Regions from separate parts of the Stenotrophomonas sp. YJH_SMC_91 genome, predicted to be linked through region 4. Evidence: predicted binding sites of a transcription regulator. Region 4 holds the regulator's gene; each other region holds the start of a gene.

Region 1 (4,758 bases), on a different contig from region 4:
GTCACGCACGGCGAGCTGGCTGTTGTCGGGCATGCTGCTGGCAGGCTTGCTGGGCACCGCGCTGACCCAAGGCCTGATTGCCTATACCGCCATGCTGGCACCGCCCGAGCAGCGCGGTCGCGTGGTTGGTGTGGTGCAGGGCGGCGTGTTCATCGGCCTGCTGCTGGCGCGCGTGGTGTCCGGTACGGTGGCGGCGGCCTTTGGCTGGCAGAGGGTCTACCTGCTGTCAGCGGTGGTGATGGCGGCGTTGGCGGCGCTGCTGTGGCGGCGCCTGCCCGCAGTACCGGTGCCGTCGGTCCCTCCACGCTGGCGCGAGCTGCTGGGCTCGATGCTGGGCATGCTGCGCCGCGATCGAACGCTGCGCGAGCGCGGGCCGCTGGCATTGCTGCTGTTTGCCGGCCTCAATGTGTTCTGGGCGGCGGCACCCTTGCCGCTGTCGGCACCGCCGCTGCACTGGTCAACCGCAGCCATCGGCGCGCTCGGCCTGGCCGGCGTGGTCGGTGCGCTGATGGCGGCGCGGGTCGGACACTGGATGGACCGTGGTTTCGCGCATCGGGTCAGCCTCGGCGCGCTGTTGTTGATGCTGGTCGCGTGGTGGCCGCTGCTGGGCCTGCCGCATTCGCTGTCCCTGCTGTTGCTGGGTGTGGTCGTGCTCGACCTGGGCGGCCAGGCACTGCATGTCTCGAACCAGGCATCGTTGCTGCGTGCACCGGCAGAACAGCATGGGCGCCTGGTGGCGTTGTACATGCTGTTCTATGCGGTGGGCAGCGGTGCGGGAGCGGCGGCGGGGCCCTGGATGCAGGTGCGGCATGGCTGGCCTGCCGTGTGCCTGCTGGGGGCAGGCATCGCGTTGCTGGCGCTGCTGTGGTGGGCAGCATGGCGGGTGGCGGCGTTCAATGCATCGGCTGGCGCGCGAACCGGTAGAGTCGACTGTTAGTCGACTGCTCTTCGTTCCGACGGCGAAAAATCCCGCGCTGCGCGCGATAGTCGACCAGCGGTCGACTCTACCTGTCCTGCCGTCATCGCTGCAGTGCACGCCGCCCCGGGGCTTCCTGCAGGTCCGCGCTGGCCACCACCACGCGGTTGCGGCCGCTGCGCTTGGCCTCGTACATCGCGGCGTCGGCACGTGCCATCAACCGCTCGTAGTCCGGATGACCATCGTGACCGGCCACGCCGATGCTGGCGGTCAGCTCCAGCACCTGGCCATTGGCCAGTGCTACCGGTGATTGTGCGATCTGTCGGCGCAGGCTCTCGGCGATCACGGTCGCCTGCGACTCGCTGGCGGCCACCAGCACCACCACGAATTCTTCGCCGCCATAGCGGAACAGGTAGTCGCTGCCACGCGTGAGCTGGCCGAGCAGGCCGGCCACGTGCTGCAACGCACGGTCGCCGGCATCGTGGCCATGGCCGTCGTTGATTGCCTTGAAATGATCCAGGTCGAGCAGCAGCAGCGAGAACGGTGTGCGGTTGCGCGTGGCCAGCTCGATCTCCCTGCGCAGCACGGTGGGCAGGAAGCGACGGTTGAGCAGGTTGGTCAGCGCGTCGCTGCCGGCATCCAGTTCGCCGATGCGCTCGAACAGCAGCGTCATCAGGGTGCGGATGGCGGCCAGGTCCTCGCGGATGGCCGGCAGCACCGCCAGTCGCTGCGCCGGAGCATCGCCACTCGCGCGCTGCAGGTGGCCGTCAATGCGGGCCATCAACTGGCCCACCTGCTGCGTTTCGCTGCTTTCGCCGAAGCTGGGGATGCCCTTGTGGGTGAACCACAGGCCGAACTCCGAGGTGGCCAGGCTGGCGTTGTCGCTGGCCTGCACGTGGCCGGCGAGGGCGTAGAGCAGGGCGTTCTCCCAGTCCAGCAGCAATGCGCGCTGGCGCTCGCGTTCGGTACCGACGTTCTGTACCAGCGAGAACAGCCGGTAGGCGGCGTCGGCACGGGTGGAGCGCTCGCGCGCATGGGTGTAGGCCAGGGTCATGCCTTCCATGGCGATGTCCATGATCGCGCTGAGGCAGGCGATGGCGGCGAACGCGGTCGCGCTGTCGGGCGCGTCGTCGCGCAGGCGCACGAACAGCTCGTGCTTGAGCACGCGCGCACCGCGCGTCACCAGGTCGACCGGGATGCCGACCCGTGCGTGTACGTCGCCGATCACCCGCTGCGAGGCGACCGTGGTGGCGATGCCAGCGGTGTCGGTGGTCAGCAGCTGTACCAGCCAGCGCTGCATGGCCGGCTGCAGGCGCTGCTTGACCTGGTCGTGGGACAGGAAGCGGCGTGCGCGCCCGTCCTGCAGCAGCACTTCGTAAAAGCGCTGGGCCAGCGCGGGTGGGGCATCGGAGGCAGCGGCCTTGAGCAGCGCGGTGGCGGCAGGGCCGGCCTGTAGCAGGCATTGCTGCCAGGCCTCGGCCAGCGGCTGGCTGGCATCGTCCAGTTGGGGTGGTTCCACGTCGATCTCTGACTGCGTACGGCAAACCACGGGTATCGGCCGCGGCGGCATACGGTTGATGGCGGGGTAGCCCGCCAGTTTACGCGCGGTGCAGGCTTGCACGGTGCGCAAAGCACATCGACGCCGCTGCGGCAATGAGTGAACGCATTTGAGAATCACTCGCATTGATGGGAGAATGCGCGCACGGAGCGGGCTGCAGGTGCCTGCAGGACGGCTCCGCCTCCCCCCTCGTCGTTGCCTCAAGCCCTTTGCCAGAGGCCCCGCAGCCCTGCCAGAAGGTCCTGATCATGTCTCCTGCCGTTGTCCATTCACCGCGCCCGCTGGCGCTTGCCGTCGCCGCCCTGCTGGCGGGCAGCGCCTTGACCGCCCAGGCCGAAACCGACGCCACCGATATCGACACGGTGCACGTCACCGCCTCGCAGATCGCGCGCCAGGCACTGGGTACCTCGACCATCACCGCCGAGGATATCGCCCGGCGGCCGCCAGCCAACGACATCGCCGAGCTGTTGCGGACCATGCCGGGCGTCAACCTGACCGGCAACAGCGCCTCGGGCCAGTACGGCAACAACCGCCAGATCGACCTGCGTGGCATGGGCCCGGAAAACACCCTGATCCTGGTCGATGGCAAGCGCATCGGCGCACGCGATGCCGTGCGCATGGGGCGCAGCGGCGAGCGCAATACCCGCGGTGACACCAACTGGGTGCCGGCGGAAATGATCGAGCGCATCGAAGTGCTGCGCGGCCCGGCGGCGGCACGCTATGGCTCCGGTGCCTCCGGCGGCGTGGTCAACATCATCACCAAGCGCCCGACCGGCGACCTGACCGGTGCGGTGGACCTGTATGGGCTGGTGCCCGAACACAGCGCCGAAGGTGGCAGCGAACGCGTCGGCCTGCAGCTGAGTGGGCCGATGACCGACACCCTGTCGTTCCGCCTGTACGGCAATCTCAACAAGACCGACGCGGACTCGCTGGAGCTCAACCGCCAGTACGCTACCAACCCCAACGCGGTGCCGCCGGCCGGCCGCGAGGGCGTCAAGAACCGCGATGTCAACGCGCTGCTGCGCTGGGACGTGACCGCCAACCAGGTGGTGGAGTTCGAAGCCGGCACCAGCCGCCAGGGCAACATCTACGCTGGTGATCGCGCGGTCAGCACCACCGGTACCTCGACCGGCGTTGACCTGGCGGCACTGGCCGAGGGCGAAGCGGAGACCAACCGCATGTACCGCAACACCGGCGCGATCACCCATCGTGGCCGCTGGGGCGACGTGACCTCGCGGGTGACAGCTGCGGTGGAGGCGGTGAACAACTCACGCATCAACGAAGGCCTGGCCGGTGGCCCGGAAGGCAGCTTCAACGGCACCGACTGGTCGACCTCGCGACTGCGCAACTACCAGCTGGACGGCGAAGTGAGCTTCCCGACCACGCTGGGTGGTGCCGAGAACATCTGGACGCTTGGCTTTGAATACCTGGACAGCCGCCTGACCGACCCGTACTCGATGAGCCAGTCCAGCAGCAGCGGCGGCGGCATCCCGGGGCTGTCGGCCGATCGTGCGCGGGGCAAGGCCGATGCGCAGACCACCGCCGTGTTCGTCGAAGACAACATCTACCTGGGTGAGCGCTGGATCGTTACCCCGGGCCTGCGCTTCGACCACCACAGCCAGTTCGGCAACAACACCAGCCCCAGCCTCAACGCGCAGTTCCGCATCAACGGCGACTGGGTGGTGAAGGGCGGCATCGCCCGGGCGTTCAAGGCGCCGAACCTGTACCAGTCGAATCCGGACTATCTGTATTACACCCGTGGCAATGGCTGCCCGAATGCACTGCCGAGCCTGGGCGCCGGCTGCTACATGCGCGGCAATGCGGACCTGAAGGCGGAAACCAGCCTGAACAAGGAACTCGGCATCGAGTGGGCACCGCAGAGCGGCTGGCAGGCCTCGTTGACGTACTTCCATAACGACTACAAGGACAAGATCCAGGCCGGCTACACCCAGATCGGCCTGACTGCCGACACCAGGGGCCGCATCTTCCGCTGGGAGAACGCGCCGAAGGCGATCGTGCAGGGGCTGGAAGGCAACCTGGTGATCCCGCTGCTGGGCGAGCAGGGCAACCGCCTGAAGTGGAGCAACAACTTCACCTACATGGTGGAGAACGAGAACAAGCGCACCGGCCAGCCGCTGTCGGTGATTCCAAAGTACACCGTCAACACGATGCTGGACTGGCAGGCCACCGACAAGCTGTCGCTGCTGCTGACCGGCACGTTCTACGGCAAGCAGAAGCCGGCCACCACCAACATCAACAATGATCCGCGCTGCACCGGCAGCTG
Region 2 (4,758 bases), on a different contig from region 4:
CCGTGCTGATGCTGCTTGGCATTGGAATGGGGCTGGCGGTGCCGGCGACCGGCATGGCGATCATGGCCAACGCACCGGCCGAACGCGCAGGTATCGCGTCAGCCACGATGAACGCGCTGCGCCAGGCAGGCATGAGCCTGGGCATCGCGCTGATGGGCAGCTTGATGGGCCAGCGTGCCGTACAGCAGTTCGCCGCCTGCGCACAGGCCGCAGGGCAGCAGCGGCTTGTTGCGCAGGCGCGTGAACTGATCCTGCACCCGGGCTCGATGCACGCCACGCCGCAGGTGCTGACCTGGTACCGCAGTGCGATGGCCAGCGGGTTCGGTTGGGCGATGGCGGTGGCAGGTGCGCTGGCCCTGCTTGCGGCGCTTGGGCTGCATCGGCAGCGTGCATCGGCTTGACGCGCAGCATTCAGCCCTGCTGGCGTTGCGGGTCCTCTGCCGTGCGTTCGATCGCCTGAGGCTGTTGTTGCTGCTGGCGCGCGTTGGCGTGGCGTGCGTGTCCACCTTCGCGTCCGATCGTGGCCATGTGCTGGCGGTCGCGGCTGATCGCTTCGCCGCCCTTGCGGCCTGCGACACGTGCTTCGGCCGGACTGAATTCGTGCGCATTGCCGGAGGCATGTGCCGCGCGCCCGCCCTTGGCGGCGATCGCGCGCTGTTTGTCCTGGTCCATCGAGGCGAAGCCCCGGTTGGAGCTGCGCGGGTTCTGCTCAGTCATGTGAAATCTCCTGCAGTGTGGACGCCGCCTTCGTGGACGACGGCGTCCATGCTTGGCCATCGCACGCTAAGTCCAGGTCGCCATCTTCGCCCCGGTTTTCACGCGCCCTGCGCACCGGGATGATCACGCAGCCGGCCCGGCGGCCGCATTCGTCGCGTATTCACTGCCGGCCCTCGGATGTGCGGCAACGCCGGCGGCCGCAGTGGCGGTGCCGCACATATGTTCGATGATCCTGTGCTGCTGCCCGATGGCTATCAGATAAACGTTCCGGACCGGCAACCGATCAAACTGCGCACCGGTGGCAACGGCGAACGGACCGGTGTCGCGCCCCACGCGGCAGGCGGCGACGATCCGCTCTCCATCGCGCGCCAACTGCTGGCTCCGCCGAAGTCGTCAAGATGAACGTACAGTTGCGCGGTCGTCCTATCGCAGATGTGCCGTTGCATGCCTAGAATCGAAGCATCCCGGTAGTTCCCGGGCGCTTCGAGTGAATGGACTCAATGAAGATTCTGTTGACCGGCAGTTCCGGGCGGATCGGGCGCGCGATCTTCGGCGCGCTGGCGGCTGCCCATGAAGTGGTGGGTCTGGACCGCAGTCCGTTTGCCACCACGCGCATCATTGCCGATGTCACCGATCATCAAGCCGTCGTGCGCGCGGTGCAGGGCGTCGACGCGGTCATCCATACCGCGGCCCTGCATGCGCCACACGTCGGCCTGGTACCGGACGCGGTGTTCCAGCAGATCAACGTGGACGCGACTGCGCACCTGCTGCAGGCGGCGCGCGAGGCAGGCGCGCGGCGGTTCGTGTTGACCAGTACCACCGCGCTGTACGGCCACGCGGTGGTGGCAGGGGGATGCCGCTGGATCGATGAGGATACCGAGCCGCTGCCGCGAACGATCTACCACCGCAGCAAGCTGCAGGCCGAGGCCCTGGCTGAAGCTGCCGCCGCACCGGACTTCGGGGTGCGCGTGCTGCGGATGGGGCGCTGCTTCCCGGAACCGCCGGAACGGATGGCGATGTTCCGGTTGCATCGTGGGATCGACGCCCGTGACGTGGCCAGTGCCCATGCCGCGCTGCTGCTGGATGAGGGGCCGGCCTTCGCCCGCTACATCGCCTGCGCCGCAACCCCGTTCCGGCGCGAGGATTGCCTGGAACTGGCCACCCAGCCGCGCAACGTACTGGCCCGGCGCGTACCGCAGCTGCTGGCCGAGTTCGAGCGCCGCGGCTGGCCATTGCCGCTGAGCGTCGACCGCGTCTACGACAGCGCCCGCATCCGCAGGGAGCTGGGGTGGCAGCCGCGTTTCGGGCCGGACGCCGTGCTGCAGCAGTACGCCGCAGGCAGCATCGAGGTGTTGCCACGCGCGGAGTGGATCAAGGATCGGGTGGCCGAATAGGGGACGCGGGGACGGATCCCTGTCCCGTCCCTGAGTGGATTCAGGAATGTGTAGGCCGGCCGCCTCAACCTCGTTGGCAGGCGGCCGCTAACCCGGTGCGCTTCCTGCGCCGGGCGGGTCCCGGCGGCCGGTGGCCTGCGCGACGGATCGCGCGCCCGCGCGGTGCCCTCCCGGTGCCGGTCGTCCTGAACTGCCTTGCGGACCCCTCCATGCCTTCTTCCCGTTCCGCCGCTGCCCGCCGTCCGGGCAGCATCGCCCACAAGCTGATGCTGGGCACCGCTGTCATCGCGCTGCTGTGCTTCGGCCTGACGGCGTTCCTGATCTATCGCCAGGCCAGTGCCAGCCTGATCGATGCCTCGCGCCAGACCATGACCAGCGAGGCCAACGCCGAAGCGCGCCAGGTCGCCGCCGACCTGGGCACGGCGTTCGCCAGCAACGATGCCATGGTCGAAGCCGTGCTCGCCCAGCGTGCGCGGGGTGACGTGCCTGATCGCGCCAGCCTGGCGGCCGTGCTCGGTGAGCAGCTGCGTACCCACCCGGAATGGCTGGGCAAGAGCACCATGTGGGAGGCCGACGCCTTCGATGGCAAGGATGCCGAGTTCGCCAATACCGAGATGCATGATGCCAGCGGCCGCTACATGAGCTACTGGGCCTGGCATGACGGCAAGCCGCAGCAGTCGACCATGACCGACTACACCGAAGCCGCCGACGGTTCGGCCGACTGGTACGTGGTGCCCAGCCGCGACAAGCTGCCCAAGGTCAGTGAACCCTATGCCTACGACATCGCCGGCCAGCAGGTGCTGATGAGCACGCTGAGCTCGCCGATCGTCGAGAACGGTACCTTCCTCGGCGTGTTCACCGTCGACTTCTCGCTGGCGGCGCTGCAGAAGCACCTGGCGACGCTGACGCCGATGGGCGCAGGCCGCGTCGAGCTGCTTTCGCCCAACGGCGTGGTGCTCGCCTCGGCGAATGCCGCCGAGATCGGCAAGCCGCGCACCGACGCATTGACCCGCAGCATGCTGGCCGACATCGCCGCCGACCGCCGGTTCGAAGCCTTCACGCCCGATGCAGCCGGCAACGTGCGCGTCTACGTGCCGCTACGCGTGGGCAATGCCCCGCAGCGCTTCGCGCTGGGCGTGGTGATGCCGCACGCGGTGATCGTGGCCGAGGCGCGCCAGCTGCTGTGGTTGACGCTGCTGGTGGGCGTGGTGGCCGCGCTGACGCTGAGTGCCGGTGTCTACGTGCTGCTGCGCCGCCTGGCGATCCGCCCGTTGGCCGAAGCGGTGCGGGTGGCGGGTGACGTCGCCGCCGGCAAGCTCGACAGCACCTTGCCTGCGCGCAGCAACGATGAAGTGGGCCGCCTGCTGGACGCGATGCAGGGCATGCGCGGGCAGCTGCAGGCGGTGATGGCGGCGCAGGCGGAAATGGCGCGCCGCCACGATGCTGGCGAGCTGAGCTACCGCATGGACGCCACTGCCTTCCCCGGCGAGTACGGCCGCATGGTGGCCGACAGCAACCAGCTGGTGGCTTCCAGCAATGCGGTCACCCAGCGCCTGGTCGAGGTGATGCAGCGTTACGCGGTGGGTGACCTCAGCGTGGACATGGAAGCGCTGCCGGGCGAGAAGGCGGTGTTCACCGCAGCGATGGCCACCACCAAGAGCAACCTGGCCGCGATCAACGAGCAGATCCAGCAGCTGGCCGCCGCCGCGGCGGCCGGCGACTTCGCTGTACGCGGTGATGCCCAGCGCTTCGACCACGATTTCCGCCGCATGGTGGAGACCCTCAACATCATGATGCAGGTCAGCGATCACAACCTGGCTGAGCTTTCGACGCTGCTTCGCGCGATTGCCGCCGGCGACCTCAGCGCACGCATGCGCGGCGATTTCCATGGCGTGTTCGCGGTGATGCGCGACGATGCCAACAGCACCGTGCAGCAGTTGACCCAGATCGTCGGCCAGATCCAGCAGTCGGCCGCCAGCATCCGCCTGGCGGCGGGTGAGATCGCTGCGGGCAACAGCGATCTCTCGCGTCGTACCGAGCAGCAGGCCGCCAACCTGGAAGAAACCGCCGCCTCGATGGAGGAGCTGACCTCCACCGTGCGCCAGAACGCCGACCACGCGCTGCAGGCCAATACCCTGGCAGCATCCGCCGCTGACGTTGCCAGCGAGGGCGGGGAAGTGGTCAACCAGGTGGTGCAGACCATGGAGCAGATCGAGGCCTCCTCGCAGCGCATCGCCGAGATCATTTCGGTGATCGACGGCATCGCCTTCCAGACCAACATCCTGGCGTTGAATGCGGCGGTGGAAGCGGCGCGGGCCGGTGAGCAGGGCCGCGGCTTCGCGGTGGTCGCCAGCGAAGTGCGCGCGCTGGCGCAACGCTCGGCGGGCGCAGCGAAGGAGATCAAGGAACTGATCGACGCATCCGTGGCGCAGGTCGGTGCCGGTGCGCAGCTGGTGCACGGTGCGGGCCGTACCATGCAGGCCATCGTCGGCCAGGTGGGGCGCGTCAACGAGATCATGGCCGAGATCTCGGCTGCGTCGCGCGAACAGTCCGCCGGCATCGAGCAGGTCAACCAGACCGTGGTGCAGATGGATGAGACCACCCAGCAGAATGCCGCGCTGGTGGAGGAAGCCAGCGCCGCGGCGCG
Region 3 (4,758 bases), on a different contig from region 4:
AGCTCGGCGGTGCTGACAGCCAGCTGCCCAGCTACGCCGCAGTGGTGCTCGACGAAGCCTTCGACAAGGCCGACAACGAGTTCACCGCACTGGCAATGAACATCTTCGACAACTTCGGCTTCCAGATGGTGGTTGCCACCCCGCTGAAGTCGGTGATGACGCTGGAACCGTTCATCGGCGGCGCCTGCTTCGTCGAAATCAGCGGCCGCCACGACTCCGGCGTGCTGCTGATCGAGTATGACGAGGAAGGCAAGCGCCTGAAGCTGCCCGAGCGCAGCCGCCAGCAGGCCAACGAACCGGAAGAAGCCGACGCCTGACCTGGCCGATTGAAGGGGAATGCCGGCCAGCGGCCGGCACTACCCATGGGCGGGGTTCATGACCTGATCGGATGGGGATGCCGGCCAGCGGCCGGCACTACCCATGGGCGGGGTTCATGACCCGGTAGTGCCGGCCGCTGGCCGGCAACCGCGTTCACGCAGCGCGGAACGTATCCCACGCCATCCGCGCGATCAGCACCACCACCAGCCCCACGAACAGCTTGCGGATGAACGGCGTGCCGCCCTTCAGCGCCAGGCGCGTGCCCACCACCGAGCCGATGATGTTGGCCGCCGCCATCGGCAGCGCGAACAGCCACAGGATGTTGCCGGTCGGCACGAAGAACGAGATCGCCGCCACATTCGTCGCCAGGTTCACCACCTTTGATGCCGCCGAGGCGCGCAGGAAATCCAGCCCGAAGAAGCGCACGAACAGGAAGATCAGGAAGCTGCCGGTGCCCGGCCCGAAGAAGCCGTCGTAGAAGCCGATCGCCGCACCGATCGCCAGCGCGATCACCAGTTCGCGGCGACCGATCTCCTGCGGACGGTGCAGCGCGCCGAAGTCCTTCTTCCACAGTGTGTAGGCCAGCATCGCGACCAGCAGCACCAGCACCAGTGGGCGCACCGCGTCCTTGGGCAGCAGGCTTACCGCGGTGGCGCCGGCGAAGGAGAAGATGAAGGCCGTGCCGGCCGCGAACAACACCGGCTTCCACGGGAAGCGCACGTTGCGCGCATAGCGCCAGGCGGCCGCACCGGTACCGAACATCGAACTGAACTTGTTGGTACCAAACAGCATCGCCGGCGTCTGCTGCGGCAGCACCGTGAACAGGCCAGGCAGCTGCACCAGCCCACCGCCACCGACGGCGGCATCGACCAGCCCGGCGATGAAGGCGATGACCACCAGCCACCACAACTCAGGGGGAACCAGTTCCAGCACGGCGATCAATCGATATGGGGGCGCGACAGCATACGCCTGTCCTGCACTGGTTGACCGGTGCCCCGCGTGGATCCATCCGCACAACCCGGCGACAATGTCCGCATGAGCCGAAAACCCACCGATCCCTGCCCCTGCGGCCTTCCCGCCGAGTACGCCGCCTGCTGTGGCCGTTTCCATGCCGGTGAGGCCGCCCCCGATGCCGAGCGCCTGATGCGATCACGTTACAGCGCCTATGTGCGGGGGCTGGCGGACTATCTGCGCCAGAGCTGGCATCCGGATACCCGTCCGGCCGAGTTGTCGCTGGATGATGCACCCGGCCAGCGTACGCATTGGCTGGGCCTGACCGTGCACGAGCACACCGTCACCGGCGCCGACAGCGCCGAAGTGCGTTTCACCGCCCGCTACCGCGTGGGCGGCGGCAGCGCGGTGAAGATGGCCGAGCACAGCCGCTTCCTGCGCGTCGACGGCCGCTGGTACTACCTCGACGCGGTGTGAGCCTCAGCCGCCGCGTGCCGCCAGCACGCGCTGGCCGGCATGCGCGCGGACCTGGTTGCGGCCACCGTCCTTGGCTGCGTACAGCGCCTGGTCGGCGGCCTTGATCACTGCCGCTGGCCGCTCATCCACGCGGCTGTCTGCCAGCCCGATGCTCACTGTCACCTGCACCGTCTGCCCGCTTCCGCCGCGTCCGCGCTGCCGGCGCCCTGTTTCATCGTCGCGGCTGCGTGTGCTCCGGTCGCGCAGCTGCATGCGGGTGTCCTCGATGGTCTGCCGCAGCGCCTCGACTGCATCCACGCAGGCGGCTGCGGGACGATCCAGGAACACCACCGCGAACTCCTCGCCGCCATAGCGGAACGCCCGGCCACCATCGCCCACCCGGCCCAGGCGCGAGGCCACCAGGCGCAGCACGTCGTCGCCGGTGTCGTGGCCGTGGGTGTCGTTGAACGACTTGAAGTGGTCCACGTCCACCATCGCGATGCTGTAGGTGCCGCGCGCCCGCTGCAGGGTCTCATTGAAGGCGCGGCGCCCCGGCAGGCCGGTCAGCTCATCGCGGAAGGCCATATGGAAGGACTCCTGCAGCATCGCGCCCAGCATCAGCAGCAGGGCCGCGCTGGCCAGTGCCGGCAGTAGCACCGGCTGCAGGAACACCCGTGGCAGCATCCACCACAGGCACAGCAGGGCCAGCAGCATCGCCGTGTGCAACGGGCGCGGATGCCGCCAGGCCTGCCAGCCCAGCGCGGCGGTTGCCAGAAGGAACAGCAGCGCTGGCAGCTGTGCCAGCGCGTTCCAGTCGGCCGGAATCCAGCTCCAGTGGCGGTTGGACAGCAGATCGTGCATGCCCCGGGGTTGCTGCGTGGCCAGTAGCAGGAAGATCATCAGCGCGGTGCCACTGGCAACACTCCGCAACAGCAGGTCGTGGCGGCGCCGCCCGCGCTCGGGCCACAATGCCAGGCCCGCGAACAGCAAGGGCAACCAGGCCGAAATGGCATGGAAGCGCAGCGGTGTCAGCGCCGTGACGTGGCCGCTGTGCAGGTAGCCGCCCACGTCCTGGTGCAGCAGCGCGAACATGACCGCCACCACCAGCAGCAGGCAGAGCGTACGCACCTGGTGGTAGAGCAGGGCAAGGCCGGCGCCGAGGCAGGCCAGCAGCCAGGGCAGGATGCGTTGGGCCGGACTGGCAACGTCTTCGTTGCCCAGTGCTGCCCACAGCACCACGGCAACCAGCACGGCGGGCAGCACGAACAGGTAATGCGCAGGCTGGCGGAGCGGATGCAGGGGCAAGCAGGAATTCCAGCGCGGTGACGACGCGGCCGCAGCATTGCCGTTAGCGGCGTTCGCACCGGCTTCTTGAATGCGGGATGGTCACGCATGTGAACGCGTTGACGTCGAACGATGACATGGCACTCACCCTGTTGCGCAGATGCTGCCCGGATGGACAGCGTAGCCACCGCCGTCGCTGCCCCGCAGCGCGATCTCGCCCGCCAGTACGCATGTGTGCGGAACCGCAGCATGCAGCTGGCAGCCCCCCTCAGCGCCGAAGATGCCATGCTGCAGAGCATGGCCGATGCCAGCCCGAGCAAATGGCACCTGGCCCACACCACCTGGTTCTTCGAACGCTTCGTGCTGGCCGGCTTCCCACCTGCACCGGCGCATGACCCTGCCTGGGAGTACCTGTTCAACAGCTACTACAAGAGCCTCGGCCCGGCGCATGCCCGGCCGCAGCGTGGGCTGCTGTCGCGGCCATCGCTGCAGCAGGTGCGCGACTACCGCCAGCAGGTCGATGCACAGGTGCAATCGCGGCTGGCGGCAGGCGACCTTGATGAGCAGGCACTGCAGCACCTGCAGTTGGGCCTGCAGCACGAACAGCAGCACCAGGAACTGCTGCTCACCGACATCAAGCACGCGTTCTGGTGCAATCCGTTGCAGCCGGCCTACCGCGAGGACCTGCAGCCTGCAACCAGCGCTGCCAGTGCGCAGGGCTGGATCGAGTCGCCCGAGCGCATCGTCACCATCGGCGCCGCAGCATGGCCGCAGCACACCGCCTTCGCCTACGACAACGAATCGCCGGCGCATCGCGTGCTGCTCCCCGCGCACGCACTGGCCGAGCGCCCCGTCAGCAATGCCGAGTACCGCGCCTTCATCGACGCCGGCGGCTACCGCGAACCGCGCTGGTGGCTCAGCGAAGGCTGGGCGCTGCGCGAAGCCGAGGGCTGGCAGCACCCGCTGTACTGGGATGACGCCCTGCAGCGCGAGTACACCCTGGGCGGTTGGCGCGAACTGGATCCGCATGCGCCGGTCTGCCACCTCAGCTACTACGAGGCCGATGCCTGCGCCCGCTGGGCCGGTGCGCGCCTGCCCAGCGAGTTCGAGTGGGAGGCTGCCGCCGCAACGCTGCCGCCTCGCGGTCATTTTGCCGATGACGATCGGCTGCACCCGCAGGCTGCAGGGGGCAGTGGACTGCGTCAGCTGTTCGGCGATGTATGGGAATGGACCCACAGCGCGTATGGCGCCTACCCGGGCTTCCGCCCTTTCGCCGGCAACCTCGGTGAATACAACGGCAAGTTCATGTGCGGGCAATGGGTGCTGCGCGGTGGCAGCTGCGCCACGCCGCCTGGCCACGTGCGTGCCAGCTACCGCAACTTCTTCATGCCCCCGGCGCGTTGGCAGTTCTCCGGGCTGCGCCTGGCCAGGGACCTCGCATGAGTACGGTGCACGACGCACTGCAGGCGCTGACCGATCTCACCCCCAGCCGCCAGCAGATCCTCACCGACGTGGTGGCCGGGTTGTCGCGCACGCCGCGCCAGCTGCCGTCCAAGTACTTCTACGATGCGCGCGGCTCGCGCCTGTTCGAGCAGATCACGCAGACCCCCGAGTACTACCCCACGCGCACCGAGCTGGCCCTGCTTTCACGGGTACTGCCGGACATCGCCCGAAGCGTCGGGCCGCACCTGCACGTGGTGGAACTGGGCAGCGGCAGTGGCCGCAAGACCGCGTTGCTGCTGGCCGCCC
Region 4 (4,758 bases):
GCGTCGATACGGCGCGGTCCAGCTCCTCGTCGCGCAGGCGTGCACGCAGGGTCTTCAGGCGGTTGCGGGAAAGCACCAGTTCGCCGATCAGGTTGACGATCGCATCCAGGCGCTTGGTGTCCACGCGCACGGTGTGCTCGGCCTCGGCCATCGGCTTGGCCGCCGGCTTGGCGACGGGCGCCGGTACGGGCGCCGGGCGCGTTGCAGCGGCAGGTGCTGCCGCGACGGTGGCAGCAGGCTTCGCGCCTGGCGCAGCGCCGCCGTGCAGCTGGTCCAGCAGCGCTTCGAACTCGTCTTCGCTGATCAGGCCGTCGTCGGCCTTCCTGGCCGGCGCGACCGCGGTCGGTGCGTTGCCGCCATGCAGCTGGTCGAGCAGGGCCTCGAATTCGTCGTCGGTGATCAGGTCGCTGCCAGCTGCCGCAGGGGCGGCCGCAGCGACCGGCGCGGCAGTGCCACCGTTCATGTCGAACTGCGCGATCAGGTCCGGCGGCGCATAGCCTGGCTCGGTGCCGGAGGACACGGCGTCCAGCATCGACTGCAGGTAGTCCAGCGATTGCTGGGCGGCGTCGAAGTGGTGGGCCTGCAGCACCGCCTGCCCGGCACGCGCGATGCCCAGGGCCTCTTCAGCGGCGTGGCACAGTTCGACCATCGCGGTGACGCCAAGGAAGCCGGCACCGCCCTTGAGCGTGTGGTATCCACGGAACACCGCGTTGAGCTGCTCGGTGTCCTGCGGTGCCTGCTCCAGCGACACCAGCTGTTCGCCCAGGCGATCCAGGATTTCCTGTGCCTCGATGATGAAATCGGCAGTGATGTCGTCGGATACCGCGCTCATGCTTACAGCCCCAGATCCGACAACAGGTCGTCGGCGTCGTTCTGCGAGACCGCGTGGCGGTCCAGTCCCTTCAGTGCCGGCCCGGCCAGTTCCGGGTCGGTGCGATGCTGTTCCGGCGGCAGGCCGAGTGCGCCGAAGCCCTCGTGCACGCGGCGGACGATGCCGACCACGCGACGGATGATCTGCCCGGTCAGGTCCTGGTAGCTCTGGGTCAGGGCGATCTCGGTCAGGTTGTGGCGGATGCGCTCGAGCTGCGCGTCCTGGCCAGGCTGCAGGCCTTCAGCGCGCAGCTGTTCGGTCAGGCTGCGGCATTCCTCGGCCAGGTCCAGGGTGCGGTGCGTGGCCTGTTCGGTCATGGCCACCACGTGGTCCAGGCGTGCGCAGGCGTCGTCCAGCTCACCGGCCTCGCTGGGCACGGTCGGCAGCTCACCCAGTGCCTGCCCCAGCTCGCGGGCCAGCCGCGAGAGGCCGCTCATCATCGGCTGCGTACGCAGCGCGACCAGTCCGTCGATGCGCTGCCGCCAGGCGGCCTCGTCACCGGACTCGAGTGCGTCCAGGGCTTCCTGCAGGCGCAGGGCGAGGGCGCTCTTGTCGACCGTGGTATCCATCAGGCGCTGGCCGCCAGGCGTTCGAAGATCTTGCCGAGCTTCTCTTCCAGCGTCTGCGCAGTGAACGGCTTGATGATGTAGCCGTTCACGCCGTTCTGGGCGGCTTCTATGATCTGTTCGCGCTTGGCTTCGGCGGTGACCATCAGCACTGGCAGGGTCTTCAGCTTGGCATCGGCACGGATCGCCTTCAGCAGCTCGATGCCGGTCATCACCGGCATGTTCCAGTCGGTGACCACGAAATCGAACGGCTGGCTCTGCAGCAGCGACAGCGCGGCATGCCCGTCCTCGGCTTCGGCGGTATTGGTGAAGCCCAGATCGCCCAGCAGGTTCTTGACGATCCGACGCATGGTCGAGAAGTCATCGACGATCAGGATGCGCATGTTCTTGTTCAAAGCAGAGTTCCTTTGTTGTTCATTCCGGGCGGCCGGGGGCAGCCGCCTCGGGCATGTTCATTCTTCCAGGCCGGCGTCCGCCGCCTCGAAAATCTTGAGCCGGCCACGCAGGCGCAGCACCGCCTGGCCGTGGATCTGGCAGACCCGCGACTCGCTCACGCCGAGCACCGCGCCGATCTCCTTCAGGTTCAGTTCCTGCTCGTAGTAGAGCGAGAGCACCAGCTGTTCGCGCTCGGGCAGGTGGCCGATGGCCTTGCCCAGCTCGCGGCCGAACTCACCACGCTCCAGCACCTGCTGCGGGGTCGGGCCGCCCTGGGCGACGGTGTCCAGCTCGCCCTGGTCCTCGATGCGCGACTCCAGGCTCAGCACCTGGCCACGTGCGGCGTCTTCCATCAACCGCAGGTATTCGGGCAGCGGCATCTCCATCGCTGCGGCCACTTCGGTGGCGCTGGCGGCGCGGCCGCTGCTCTGTTCCAGGCGGCGGATGGTGGCGGCGGCATCGCGTGCACGGCGGTGCACCGAGCGCGGCACCCAGTCGCCACGGCGGATCTCGTCGATCATCGAACCGCGGATGCGGATCGAGGCATAGGTCTCGAACGAGGCGCCCTGGTCGGCGTCGTAGCTGCGCGACGCTTCGATCAGGCCCATCATGCCGGCCTGGATCAGGTCGTCCACTTCAACGCTGGCCGGCAACCGCGCGGCCAGGTGGTGGGCGATGCGCCGCACCAGGTCCGAATGCTGGGCGATGACCTCGTTGGCCGCCGAGCGCTGGACTTCCCTGTACTGGGCTGCGCCTTTCATGCGGCCACCCCGCGCTGCTTGAGGATGCGCTCGAGGAAGAACTCGACGCCGCCACGCGGTTCGGTCGGCGCCTGCCAGCGTGCGGTGCGACGCGCGATCTCGGTGATCGCCAGCGCGGCCGGGCTGGACGGGTAGGCCTTCACCACCGGCTGCTGGCGCTGCACCGACAGGCGCAGCCAGTCGTCCTGCGGCACGCAGCCCAGGTAGTTCAGCGAGACATCGGCGAGGAACTTCTCGCAGACGCGGGTCAGCTTTTCGTACAGCACGCGGCCCTCGTTGGGGTCGCGCACCATGTTGGCCACTACCTGGATGCGGTCCACGCCGCGTTCGCGCGACAGCACCTTGATCAGCGCGTAGGCGTCGGTGATCGAGGCCGGCTCGTCACAGACCACCACCACGGTGTCCTGCGCGGCCTGGCAGAAGGTCAGCACGCCGTCGGTGATGCCTGCGGCGGTGTCCACCACCATGATGTCCAGTTCGCGTTCCAGCTCGGAGAACACGTTGACCAGGCCGACGTGCTCGGCCGGGGCCAGCTCGGCCATGTGCCGGCGGCCGGACGCGGCCGGCACCACCAGCACGCCGTTCGGGCCTTCGACGATGACGTCGTCCAGCGAGCAGCGGCCGGCGACCAGGTCGGCCAGCGTGAAGGTCGGGTTCAGCCCCAGGATCACGTCGATGTTGGCCAGGCCCAGGTCGGCGTCCAGCAGCAGCGTGCGCTTGCCCATCCCGGCCAGTGCCACCGCCAGGTTGGCGGACACATTCGTCTTGCCCACGCCGCCCTTGCCGCCAGTGACGGCAATGGTGCGCACAGGGCCGAGCGGCTCGCTGCGGGTGGCCGACAGCGGGAAGGTCTTGGTCAGCTTGGCGTACTCACGCGACGGCATGGTTCAACTCCGGGTTGCAGGGCATATCGGCCGCTCGGCGCAAATCTTCAAGGCGAAGTACAAGATTGGCTGCACTGGCCCGGTGCAGGTCGTCCGGAACGTCCTGGCCATCGGTCACCCAGGTGATCGGCAGGGCGTGGTCCACGGCCACTGACAGGGCGTTGCCGAAGCGGCCCGTCTCGTCCAGCTTGCTCAACACCAGGCCCTGCAGGTTGGCGGCGCCGAAGCGGCGGACCACCTCGTCCATGTCGCCGAAGCTGGTGTTGGCCGGCAGCACCAGCAGGGTGCGTACCTGGCGGGCGGCGCGCAGCCACTGCAGCTGCGCGGCCAGCGCGCGGTCGCGCGGGCCCAGCCCGGCGGTGTCGATCAGCACCAGCTTGTAGTCCTTCAGGCGTTCCAGCAGCTGGTCCAGGTCGGTGCCGCTGTTGGCCTCGTGCACCGCGATGCCGAGCTGGCGGCCGTAGCCGTACAGCTGCTCGCGGGCGCCGATGCGGGTGGTGTCGGTGGTCACCAGGGCCACGTCGCGCGGCGCATGCTTCTCGGCGAAGCGCGAGGCCAGCTTGGCGATGGTGGTGGTCTTGCCGGCGCCGGTCGGGCCGACCAGGGCGATCACGCCGCCTTCTTCCAGCGGGTCGACCGGGGCGATCGGCAGCTTGCGCGAGATCAGCCCCAGCATCAGGCCGCGGCCACGATGGGCTTCGGTCTCCAGCGGGATCTGCATGGCCACGTCGCGGGCCAGCCCGGCGTCGAAACCGTACTCGTCCATCAGGTCCAGCGCGGTGGCGCGCACCGGGCTGCCACGCAGGCGCTCGTCGGTGAAGCGGTTCATCTCGCGCTCGATCACCTGGCGCATGCCGGCCACTTCCTGGCGCAGCTGGCGGATCTCGGCGTCGTCCTGGGCAACCACGGTCAGCGTCGGTGCCGGGGCCAGCATGGGGGCCGGGCTGGCTTCGCCGGCGGCTTCGAGCGCTGCCGTTTCGCTGGCGGCGATGTCAGGCTGGACATCGGCCATGGCAGCGCCCGGCAGCGGCGGCGGCTGCACGGCGGGGGGCACGCTTTCGTGATGCGTGTCGTGCGGCGGGTCGATCTGGAAGCGGGCGCGGTTGGCCGGCGCGGTGACGGCCGGGCCCGGTGCGACGATGGCCTCGGCGAACGGGGCGAAGATCTGTTCGGGCAGCGCCGGTTCGTTGACGGCGGCGCGCGCCAGGGTGGCTGCGAAGCCGGTGCTGCCGCGGGTCGGC

Evidence for each region. The regulator FliA, encoded in region 4, starts transcription of late flagellar genes. The targets are predictions, from matches to a motif close to TAAAGTTTNNCNNNCNNNGGCCGATAA.
Region 1: AC5P5X_RS19730 (GGDEF domain-containing protein) is a predicted target of FliA. The motif match lies at 2,468-2,494, and genes of this name have one in related genera.
Region 2: AC5P5X_RS17865 (methyl-accepting chemotaxis protein) is a predicted target of FliA. The motif match lies at 2,176-2,202, and genes of this name have one in related genera.
Region 3: AC5P5X_RS17330 (GGDEF domain-containing protein) is a predicted target of FliA. The motif match lies at 3,074-3,100, and genes of this name have one in related genera.

The regions. Positions count from the first base shown of each region.
Region 1 is NZ_JCAFRT010000024.1:23,844-28,601, forward strand. Features, by position in the region: gene AC5P5X_RS19725 (MFS transporter) at 1-937, shown strand, start outside; gene AC5P5X_RS19730 (GGDEF domain-containing protein) at 1,020-2,435, opposite strand; gene AC5P5X_RS19735 (TonB-dependent siderophore receptor) at 2,723-4,758, shown strand, end outside.
Region 2 is NZ_JCAFRT010000018.1:26,166-30,923, forward strand. Features, by position in the region: gene AC5P5X_RS17845 (MFS transporter) at 1-401, shown strand, start outside; gene AC5P5X_RS17850 (KGG domain-containing protein) at 412-717, opposite strand; gene AC5P5X_RS17855 (peptidase S41) at 937-1,119, shown strand; gene AC5P5X_RS17860 (NAD-dependent epimerase/dehydratase family protein) at 1,218-2,111, shown strand; gene AC5P5X_RS17865 (methyl-accepting chemotaxis protein) at 2,321-4,758, shown strand, end outside.
Region 3 is NZ_JCAFRT010000016.1:85,403-90,160, forward strand. Features, by position in the region: gene AC5P5X_RS17315 (ATP-binding protein) at 1-317, shown strand, start outside; gene AC5P5X_RS17320 (sulfite exporter TauE/SafE family protein) at 472-1,251, opposite strand; gene AC5P5X_RS17325 (YchJ family protein) at 1,354-1,746, shown strand; gene AC5P5X_RS17330 (GGDEF domain-containing protein) at 1,750-3,030, opposite strand; gene egtB (ergothioneine biosynthesis protein EgtB) at 3,181-4,452, shown strand; gene egtD (L-histidine N(alpha)-methyltransferase) at 4,449-4,758, shown strand, end outside.
Region 4 is NZ_JCAFRT010000023.1:47,923-52,680, reverse strand. Features, by position in the region: gene AC5P5X_RS19550 (chemotaxis protein CheA) at 1-832, opposite strand, end outside; gene AC5P5X_RS19545 (protein phosphatase CheZ) at 835-1,440, opposite strand; gene cheY (chemotaxis response regulator CheY) at 1,440-1,832, opposite strand; gene AC5P5X_RS19535 (RNA polymerase sigma factor FliA) at 1,890-2,633, opposite strand; gene AC5P5X_RS19530 (MinD/ParA family ATP-binding protein) at 2,630-3,517, opposite strand; gene flhF (flagellar biosynthesis GTPase FlhF) at 3,504-4,758, opposite strand, start outside.